Regions from separate parts of the Thermodesulfobium fumaratoxidans genome, predicted to be linked through region 1. Evidence: riboswitches for the same ligand, from Rfam matches in the RefSeq annotation. Region 1 holds a riboswitch; the other holds the start of a gene.
What was found. A riboswitch is a leader RNA that binds a small molecule or an ion and turns the genes downstream of it on or off. The one in region 1 is predicted to bind molybdenum cofactor.
Positions count from the first base shown of each region.

Region 2: another riboswitch for molybdenum cofactor. It lies ahead of V4762_RS07845 (NADP-dependent glyceraldehyde-3-phosphate dehydrogenase); the one in region 1 lies ahead of V4762_RS01815 (extracellular solute-binding protein).

Region 1 covers NZ_JBAGBW010000002.1:143,412-147,610, reverse strand. The annotation lists gene V4762_RS01820 (diguanylate cyclase) at 1-1,479, shown strand, start outside; molybdenum cofactor riboswitch at 1,508-1,627, shown strand; gene V4762_RS01815 (extracellular solute-binding protein) at 1,807-2,790, shown strand; gene V4762_RS01810 (ABC transporter permease) at 2,864-3,604, shown strand; gene V4762_RS01805 (ABC transporter ATP-binding protein) at 3,612-4,199, shown strand, end outside.
Region 2 covers NZ_JBAGBW010000020.1:22,858-27,056, reverse strand. The annotation lists gene V4762_RS07850 (hypothetical protein) at 1-58, opposite strand, end outside; gene V4762_RS07845 (NADP-dependent glyceraldehyde-3-phosphate dehydrogenase) at 412-2,052, opposite strand; molybdenum cofactor riboswitch at 2,268-2,386, opposite strand; gene V4762_RS07840 (sensor domain-containing phosphodiesterase) at 2,921-4,199, shown strand, end outside.

The DNA of each region.
Region 1 (4,199 bases):
GTAGATGTGCTAAGTAATCCAAACCATTCCTATTGGATAGACTTTTACAAAAAACACAACATTGATTCTCTTTGCGCTATACCCATAGTTAGAAATAAAAAAGTTGAATACGTAATCCTGATTCTTGACAATTTCAAAGGCTCATTCTCACTTGAAAACATAAAACTAATAGAAGAGCTAAAAAGAGATCTATCCTATACGTTCGAGAAATTTGAAAAAGATAGACTCTTAGACGTAATGAAATTTGCAATGGATCAAACTCACGAATGGGTCATAATTACAGATAAAAATGCAAATATAGTATTTATAAACGATACCGTCCTCAAAATCTCTGGTTATAAGAAAGAAGAACTGATTAGAAAAAATCCAAATATTTTCAAGTCTGGGCTCATAGAAAATGAAGTCTATGAAGGTATGTGGAATATATTGCGCAACAAAAAAACTTTTAAATATAGGTTTATAGACAAAGCAAAGGATGGTCATATCTTTTTCTTAGACGCAATAATATCGCCTATAATAGAAAACAACGAAATAGAATACTTTATATCGCTTGGAAGAGACATAACTGAATTGGTAAAGTTAGAAGAAGAAGACAAAAGACGGCAAAATCAGTTAAACCTTATGATAAATGGTTTGCCAAACCCAGCATGGCTTATAAAAAACTATAAAATAATTTATCAAAACCAGGCAGCAAAAGACCTCTTTCAATCTCGTTTGGGCGGATATTATTGGAATGAAATATACAAAAGTAAATTTGTTTCAACCAATCAAATAGATGCTTTGCACAATCCAGATAGCACAGATCATGATACGTCTTGCAATTTTTGCCTATTAAATTCAGCTCATAGTGAAGGAGTTGCAAAAAATTGCATAGTTGATTTTGGCGGCAGGTTTTTTGAAATATGGTGGGTGCCAGTAGATGTTGATTTATCGTTACACTATATAATAGACGTTACAAAATATAAGGTTATGGAAAAAGATTTAAAAGACCTCTCAAATACAGATTATCTCACAGGACTACCTAACAGAAGGTATTTCATAGAAAGGCTTCAAGACGAGACAGAAAGATACAAGAGGTCAGGCGTAACTTTTTCCTTAGCAATGTTAGATATCGATCACTTTAAAAAAATTAACGATATATATGGTCACGATATGGGAGACAGAGTATTAGTTGAATTCTGCAATACCATAAAAAATAGACTACGAAAGATTGACACATTTGCACGGTTTGGCGGAGAAGAATTTATGTTGATCTTGCCAAATACGAAAATAGAAAAGGCCGCAAAACTATCCGAAGAATTAAGAGTGTTAGTGGAAGGCATTGATCTAAATAGCATTAGATTTACTGTAAGCATCGGCGTTATCGACGCCTGTCAATCAGATACAGTTGATTCTCTAATAAAAAATGTAGACGATTTGCTATACGATGCAAAGAATTCTGGAAGAAACTGCATAAAGTTCAAGAAATACTGCACATAAGGTTTTACAAAGAACCAATTTTATTATAGAATTATCTAAACTCCGAGTTCTTTTGACCTAAGGCCTTGGGCTAAGGCAAAGAACCACTTAACGGTTGTTTGGGAAACCGAGCAGCCCCCTATTGGAAAGGAGACAATTTTTTATTATGCGCGACTTATTTCTTTTAGTGACTCTATGCCAGAGTTGTTTGCCTCCTTTTTTATCTCACAGCCTCAAGCCTATATCATTTATGCCCCAAATCCTACAGGATCAAAATATTTTCTATAGAAGGGGGGATAGAAAAATAGTATCAGTTTAAAATCTTAGATAAAAAGGAGTGAACTTAATTTGAAAAAGGGTATTGTAGCAATCGTAATTTTGTTATTAGCTGGAGTATTTATCGCAGGATGTGCAACCTCTAATAAGGGGGCAAATCAGCAAACAGAAAAAGTAAATTTATACCTTTATGGGGCTGGAACTTTAGCCAAGCCATTTAAAGAAATTGATGCAGCCTTTGAAAAAAAATATCCGAATGTTTCCATAAAATCTCAATTTGGTGGAAGCGTAAAAATGGTAAAACAGGTCACCGATCTACATCAACCAGGTGATATTATTGCAGTTGCTGACTACAATGTTATCCCTAAGTATATGTTTGGAGAAAACAACCAAACAAAATATACCGATTGGTATATCGGCTTCGTAAACAACTCGATTACTTTTGTCTATACAGATAAAAGTAAATATGCCAACGAAATAAACTCGGACAACTGGTATAAAATATTGTCAGAAAAGGGCGTTCAGATTGGCAGATCAAATCCAAATACTGACCCATCTGGCTACCAAACACTTCAAATGTTAAAACTTGCAGATAGCTATTACAAAGATCCATCAATTTACGAAAAAGTTCTTGCAAATGCGCCAGAAAAAAATATTAGAGACACAGAAACAGAGTTACTGAGCTCACTTGAAGCTGGTCAGATTGACTATCTTGCTATTTATAAATCTGATGCACTTCAGCATCATCTAAAATACTTAGATTTACCAACACAAATCAATCTTAGCGATCCAAAATACTCAAGTATCTATAAAGAGGCATTGGTAGATACGAAAAATGGAGAGCTCCCAGGAAAGCCGATAATATATGCTATAACTATTCCAAATAACTCTAAAAATACTGAATGGGCCATAAAATACGTTGAATTTTTGCTTGGTCCAGAGGGTCAGGCAGTAATGAAGAAGAGCGGATTTGGAGTTATAGAAAAACCATATGCAAATGATACTACTAAGGTTCCAGCAGAACTAAAGCAATTTGTAAGTGAGTGGCCAAAATAGTAAAATGAAAAATATGTTGAACAGCAAGAGGATACATTTTAATTGGTTGTTTTTAAGCTTTTGGTTGTTCGCAATGATAATCTTAGGATTTATATTGTTACCGCTTTTAGAGATGTTATTCGAGCAACCGATTGGTCTCATCTTAAAAGTAGCTCAAATGCCCGACGTTACTAACTCAATAATGTTGAGTTTAGAGGCCTCGTTTATTACTGCAATTATAGCCGCTATCTTCGGAACTCCTCTATCATATATTCTTGCAAGGGGCCAATTCCCCTATAAATCATTGGTTGAGGCCATAGTAAATCTTCCTCTTGCTGTTCCTCATACAGTTGCAGGCATAGCGCTGTTATTTGTTTTTGGCAGAACAGGCCCAATAGGTCGCATAACACAATCTTTTGGGATTAGTTTTTGGGGGACCATATTTGGAATAATAGTTGGAATGCTCTTTGTAAGCTTGCCATACATGGTAAATTCTGCAAGATTGGGCTTTGAAAACGTCGATATCAGAATAGAAAAGGCTGCAAGAACCTTGGGCGCTACAAATAGCCAGGTTTTCTTTCACATATCCCTCCCGCTTGCCTTTAGATCTATTCTAAGCGGAATAGTCCTTACCTACGCAAGATCAATTGCCGAATTCGGAGCAGTTATAATATTAGCATATCATCCAGAGACGGCTCCCGTAAAAATCTATGAGCTCTTTCTCACAGGGGGCTTAAAGCAGTCCTCTGCTGCTGCAGTATTACTATTAATTGTTACTATTTCAACCTTTATATTGTTTCGCTACTTAACCAATTTCAACAAATCGAGGGCATAGACATACAGTGAGTTTTCTTAAGGTCTCAGATATTCAAGTAAAGGTTGAAAAATTTCTATTAAAAAATATCTCTTTTGAATTAAAAAAAGGCCAGATATTAGCAATTTTAGGACCTAGTGGCGCAGGTAAAACGCTTTTATTAGAAACTATTGCAGGCTTTTATATTCCAAATAGCGGCCAGATTTATCTTGACGGCCAGAACATTTCTAAACTGCCAGTAGAAAAGAGAGAGATGGGATTTATGTTTCAAGATTTTGCGCTTTTTCCGCATTGGACAGTCAAAGAGAACATACTCTCACCTATCAAATTCGCAAAAAAATACAAGAAAACAAATCTTGATCCAGAAGAGATAATAAAAATGCTTCACATAGAAAGCCTTTTAGACAGATATCCATCTAATTTAAGCGGTGGAGAAAAACAAAGAGTCGCCCTAGCAAGGTCTTTAATTACGAATCCTAAGATGTTTTTGTTCGATGAGCCTATGTCAGCACTTGATGCTCGCACAAGAGAAGAGCTCAGAGAAGAGCTTTTGCAGATCTTGAAAAAGCTCTCTTTAAGTGCAATCTATGTAACTCACGATCACGTCGAGGCGTTC
Region 2 (4,199 bases), on a different contig from region 1:
GGTTGAATATTCCAAAAGCAAAATGAGGAACAGGGGGCAAACCTTGAGCTGGTATCATATTTTTCCCTCCATCCGAAATAAATGTTTATAAATATTCGGAATAACCTAAACTAATATTATCACAAATCCTTATCTTTAATTTTAGAAATCGTTTAACAATATAAATGTTTATCTATTTTAAATTCTGTCATTGTTTGAACAATTTTTATTTGAATATTATATGTAATTAAATTTAAAATTCAATTATCGAAAGCAGAAAATTGCATTTTATAATATAAAAATAAAAAACAAATACAAATTAGTTTTGCTTTTAATAATGTACGCATAATTTAAGAGATATAGTTACCCTTGAAACTATGAGTGTTTTATAATCAATTTTTGAGTACAACGTTTAGTTCTTCTACTATAACTTTACAATATGAAATCCCTTGATAAAAATTGTGATTTATTTTCATTGACTATTTTTGTTATCAAATTTTTATTTAGGTCTGAAGATTTTGCGGCTACAAGTGTTCTGATAGAAAATGATCTTAAGGCATCAGACACTGAAAGTGTGCCGACCGCAGAGTCTTTTCTACCAGTAAAAGGAAATATATCTGGACCTCTTTGGCATTGAGAATTTAAATTTACCCTACATACCTGATTTACAAGTGCATCTATAATTTTAGCTATTGCATCAGGATCAGACCCAAAAATGCTTGCTTGCTGACCATAATTAGATTCAGTTATATATTTTAATGGTTCATCAATGTCTGAGAATGGAACAACTGGAATAATCGGTCCAAATTGTTCTTCGTGATAAATTCTGGCTTTTTTATTAACTGGATATAAAATTGTTGGATAAAAGTAGGTTTTATTGTATGAACCGCCAAATTTATTTATCACTTTTGCTCCAAGCATTTTTGCATCTTCAATTAGCTCTAAAAAATATTTTACCCTATCTTCTGCGGGCATTTGGGTTATAAATACATCATCTTCAAATGGAGAATTAATTTTTAATTTTTCAATCTCATCGGATAATTTTTTGAGAAAAACATTTACAATTTCAGAATGAACAAATAGTATTTTAAGCGCTGTGCATCTTTGTCCATTAAAAGAAAGTGCTCCGAGCAAGCATTCTTTTACGGCGAGGGTAATGTCTGCGTGAGACAAAACAATTGCAGGATTCTTTGCTTCAAGTCCAAGTATCATTCTTAGCCTGTGAGGCATTGGATGTGTTTTTTGGAGCGAGTCGGCAGCTTTACTTGTGCCGATAAAGGCGAGACAATTTATCTTCCCTGTTGCCATCAAAGCCGATGCAACTGTCCTTCCTCTTCCATAAAGAGTATTTATAACGCCAGGTGGAAAGGCTTCTTTAAATGCTTTTAGCAAAGGTCTATATAAAAGAATGCCATGTTTTGGTGGTTTAAAAATAACCACATTTCCCATGATTAGAGCTGGTATAAGGGTTGTAAAAGCTTCATTCAGAGGATAGTTGAATGGGCCCATACAGAGCACTATACCAAGTGGAGACCTTCTTATTTGTGCAATTATTGATTCTTCTATTAAAAATTTTGATGAGTTTCTATCAAGAGTTTTTAGCGCATCAATGGTATCAATTATATATTTAACAGTTCTGTCGAATTCTTTTTCTGAATCTATATGTGATTTTGCAATCTCCCACATTAAAAGATTTACGATTTCATCTTTATTGTCTTGCATTAAATATACAAATTTTTCAACACATTTTATTCTGTCTTCAACCTTCATTGAAGGCCAGGCCCCATTTCCGTTATTATATGCATTTATTGAGCTATCAAGAATTTTTAGTGCTTCTTCTTCATCTAATGATGGATAGCTTCCAAGTATTATCTGTTCAGGTATTGAATCTTCATTTTTACAACAAAAAATGGGAGAAAGAACGGTTATTTTGTCTTTTGTCCAAGATTGTAATTCTCCATTACAAAGATATTCTGTTTGATCAATGCGATCTTTCAGAACAAATTTAGCTGGGATTTTATTTATAATGGGGAATTTGAAGTTAAAGTTAATATCATCTTTATTTTGATTCACATCAACCTCCAATTATTTCAGATTTTAAATTTGGGGCACCATTTAGATATCTCCAACCTTAGGAGTATTTGATAAAGCTATATTCAATTCTTAAATAAATGAACCAATGTTTTAAATTTTTAAAATCAAAAAAATAAAAATATTTCTAAGGAAAGAACAAGATGATGAGGGAGGCAAGAAAATAAGCACAATAAGCACAATAATCTGAATAAACAAACCTCATATATTTTCCTCCTTTCCAAAAGGGGGGCAGTTTCGTTTCCAAAGCTACCGTATTGGTTTGCACTCATAGCACTTAAGCTTTAGATATGCAAACTCGGAGAAACAATACCTTATAGTATAATTTAGTTTTTTATAGAAATCAATTGTAATAAATTTAGTTTTTACTAATTTATTTATATGTTAATATTTAAATTGCAAAGCAGCAAATTGCTATTCACAATATTTTATACTTTATGATACAATTTTTATTGTGTTATTAAATAACTAGGTTTGCATAGCATGATAATATTATATTTTCTTTAATTTTGGTTTTTAATTTAAGAATATGGAGATGATGTAATTTGACGAGGGGATAAACCTATTTTATTGTTGTTGTAAAGCATTTGTCCCATGTTTTTTAACTTTTTAAAAAGTAACTTTGTTTTTTGTAGCGTAAGTTGTAAATTATTTTTTTATTTTTTTAAACTCTTTAAGATTTTATTTACTTCAAATTCATTTATATTTTATAAGTTCTTTAGCCCCCCCCCCCCCCACACACACACAAATTTACACAAGATAAAAATAGAAAAGATTTTATTTTCCTATTTGAAAAGAACTTTTTCTACTCTTTTTTTGTATATAATCACCTCTAGTGTGGTGAATAATTATGAAGCATGATAAAAATAGTTCAAAAAATTTTAAATCTAAAAAGTATATAAATTCAAAAGAAATTTATATTGAAAAAACTCCTGATTTACATTTCTTTCTTCAGGCTACTGAAGGCACCATTAGCAATAACCTTCCAAAAAATAAATTTAAAAATGGTAAGGAGTTCTTAACAAATTTAGTCGAGTTAAATGTATCGTTAACCCAGATAAATCAGATTGCTTCTCAAACAAAAGATGAAAATCTTTTTCTCAAAACAATTTGTGAACTAATATCAATACATACTGACATAAAACTTGTTTTTATTGGCAAAGCGAATTTAAATGAAAACATAGAATTTATCGGTGTAGCAGGCGTTACACAGATTTTAGATGATATTAAAATATCCGTTTGTTCAGATATTCCTGAAGGTCAGGGTATGGTTGGCAAGACTTATAGAGAGAAAAGACCTTACTATACGTCATTTGTAAAAGATCCCTTAGAGAATCCATGGAAAGAAAAAGCAAAAGAATATGATATAGCATCTGGGGCCACATTTCCCATTTTTAGAAATAAAGATATTTGGGGGGTAATATCCTTTTATCATTCAAATGAAGGTTTCTTTGACAATGAACTTCTTAAAGAAATCCTTGAAAAGATTTCATATGATATTGGTTTCGGATTAGACCATATAGATCTTTTTAACAAAGAAAAAGAATCTGCTCAGCTAAGAGAGGCTTTGTTAAACAATGCTGGTGTCGGGATAGTGATGCTTAGATATCCTGATAGGGATATCCTTGACGCAAACAGGACCTTTGCTATTATGATGGGCTTCAAGGATGAAAAGGAAATGCTTGGGTTAAAGATTAGAGATTTTTATCCTAACGATGAGACTTACAACAAAGTTGGGAATTTTACTGAAGCTACAATTTTTCAAGGCAAAAATGACGTATTGAAAAACGTTCATTTTGTCCGCTGCGATAAAACAAGTCTTTATGTAGATTTATCTGGAGTGTTAACTAAAGTTCAGGACAATAATAAATATGTAATTTGGACTGTTATAGACGTTACAGAAAGAGATAAACTAAGTGAAGAGTTAAGATATCAAGAGAGTTTCGATCCTCTGACGGGACTTCCAAATAGAGCCATGCTTGAGCGTGAGCTAAATAAAGCATTTTTAAGGGCAAAAAGAAATGATTGGCTAATGGCTCTTGCTGTAATAAACCTTGATTGTTTTAGAATGATTAATGAAAAATTTAGCTATGCAGTAGGGAATGAAGTGCTAAAAATCGTAGCCAAAA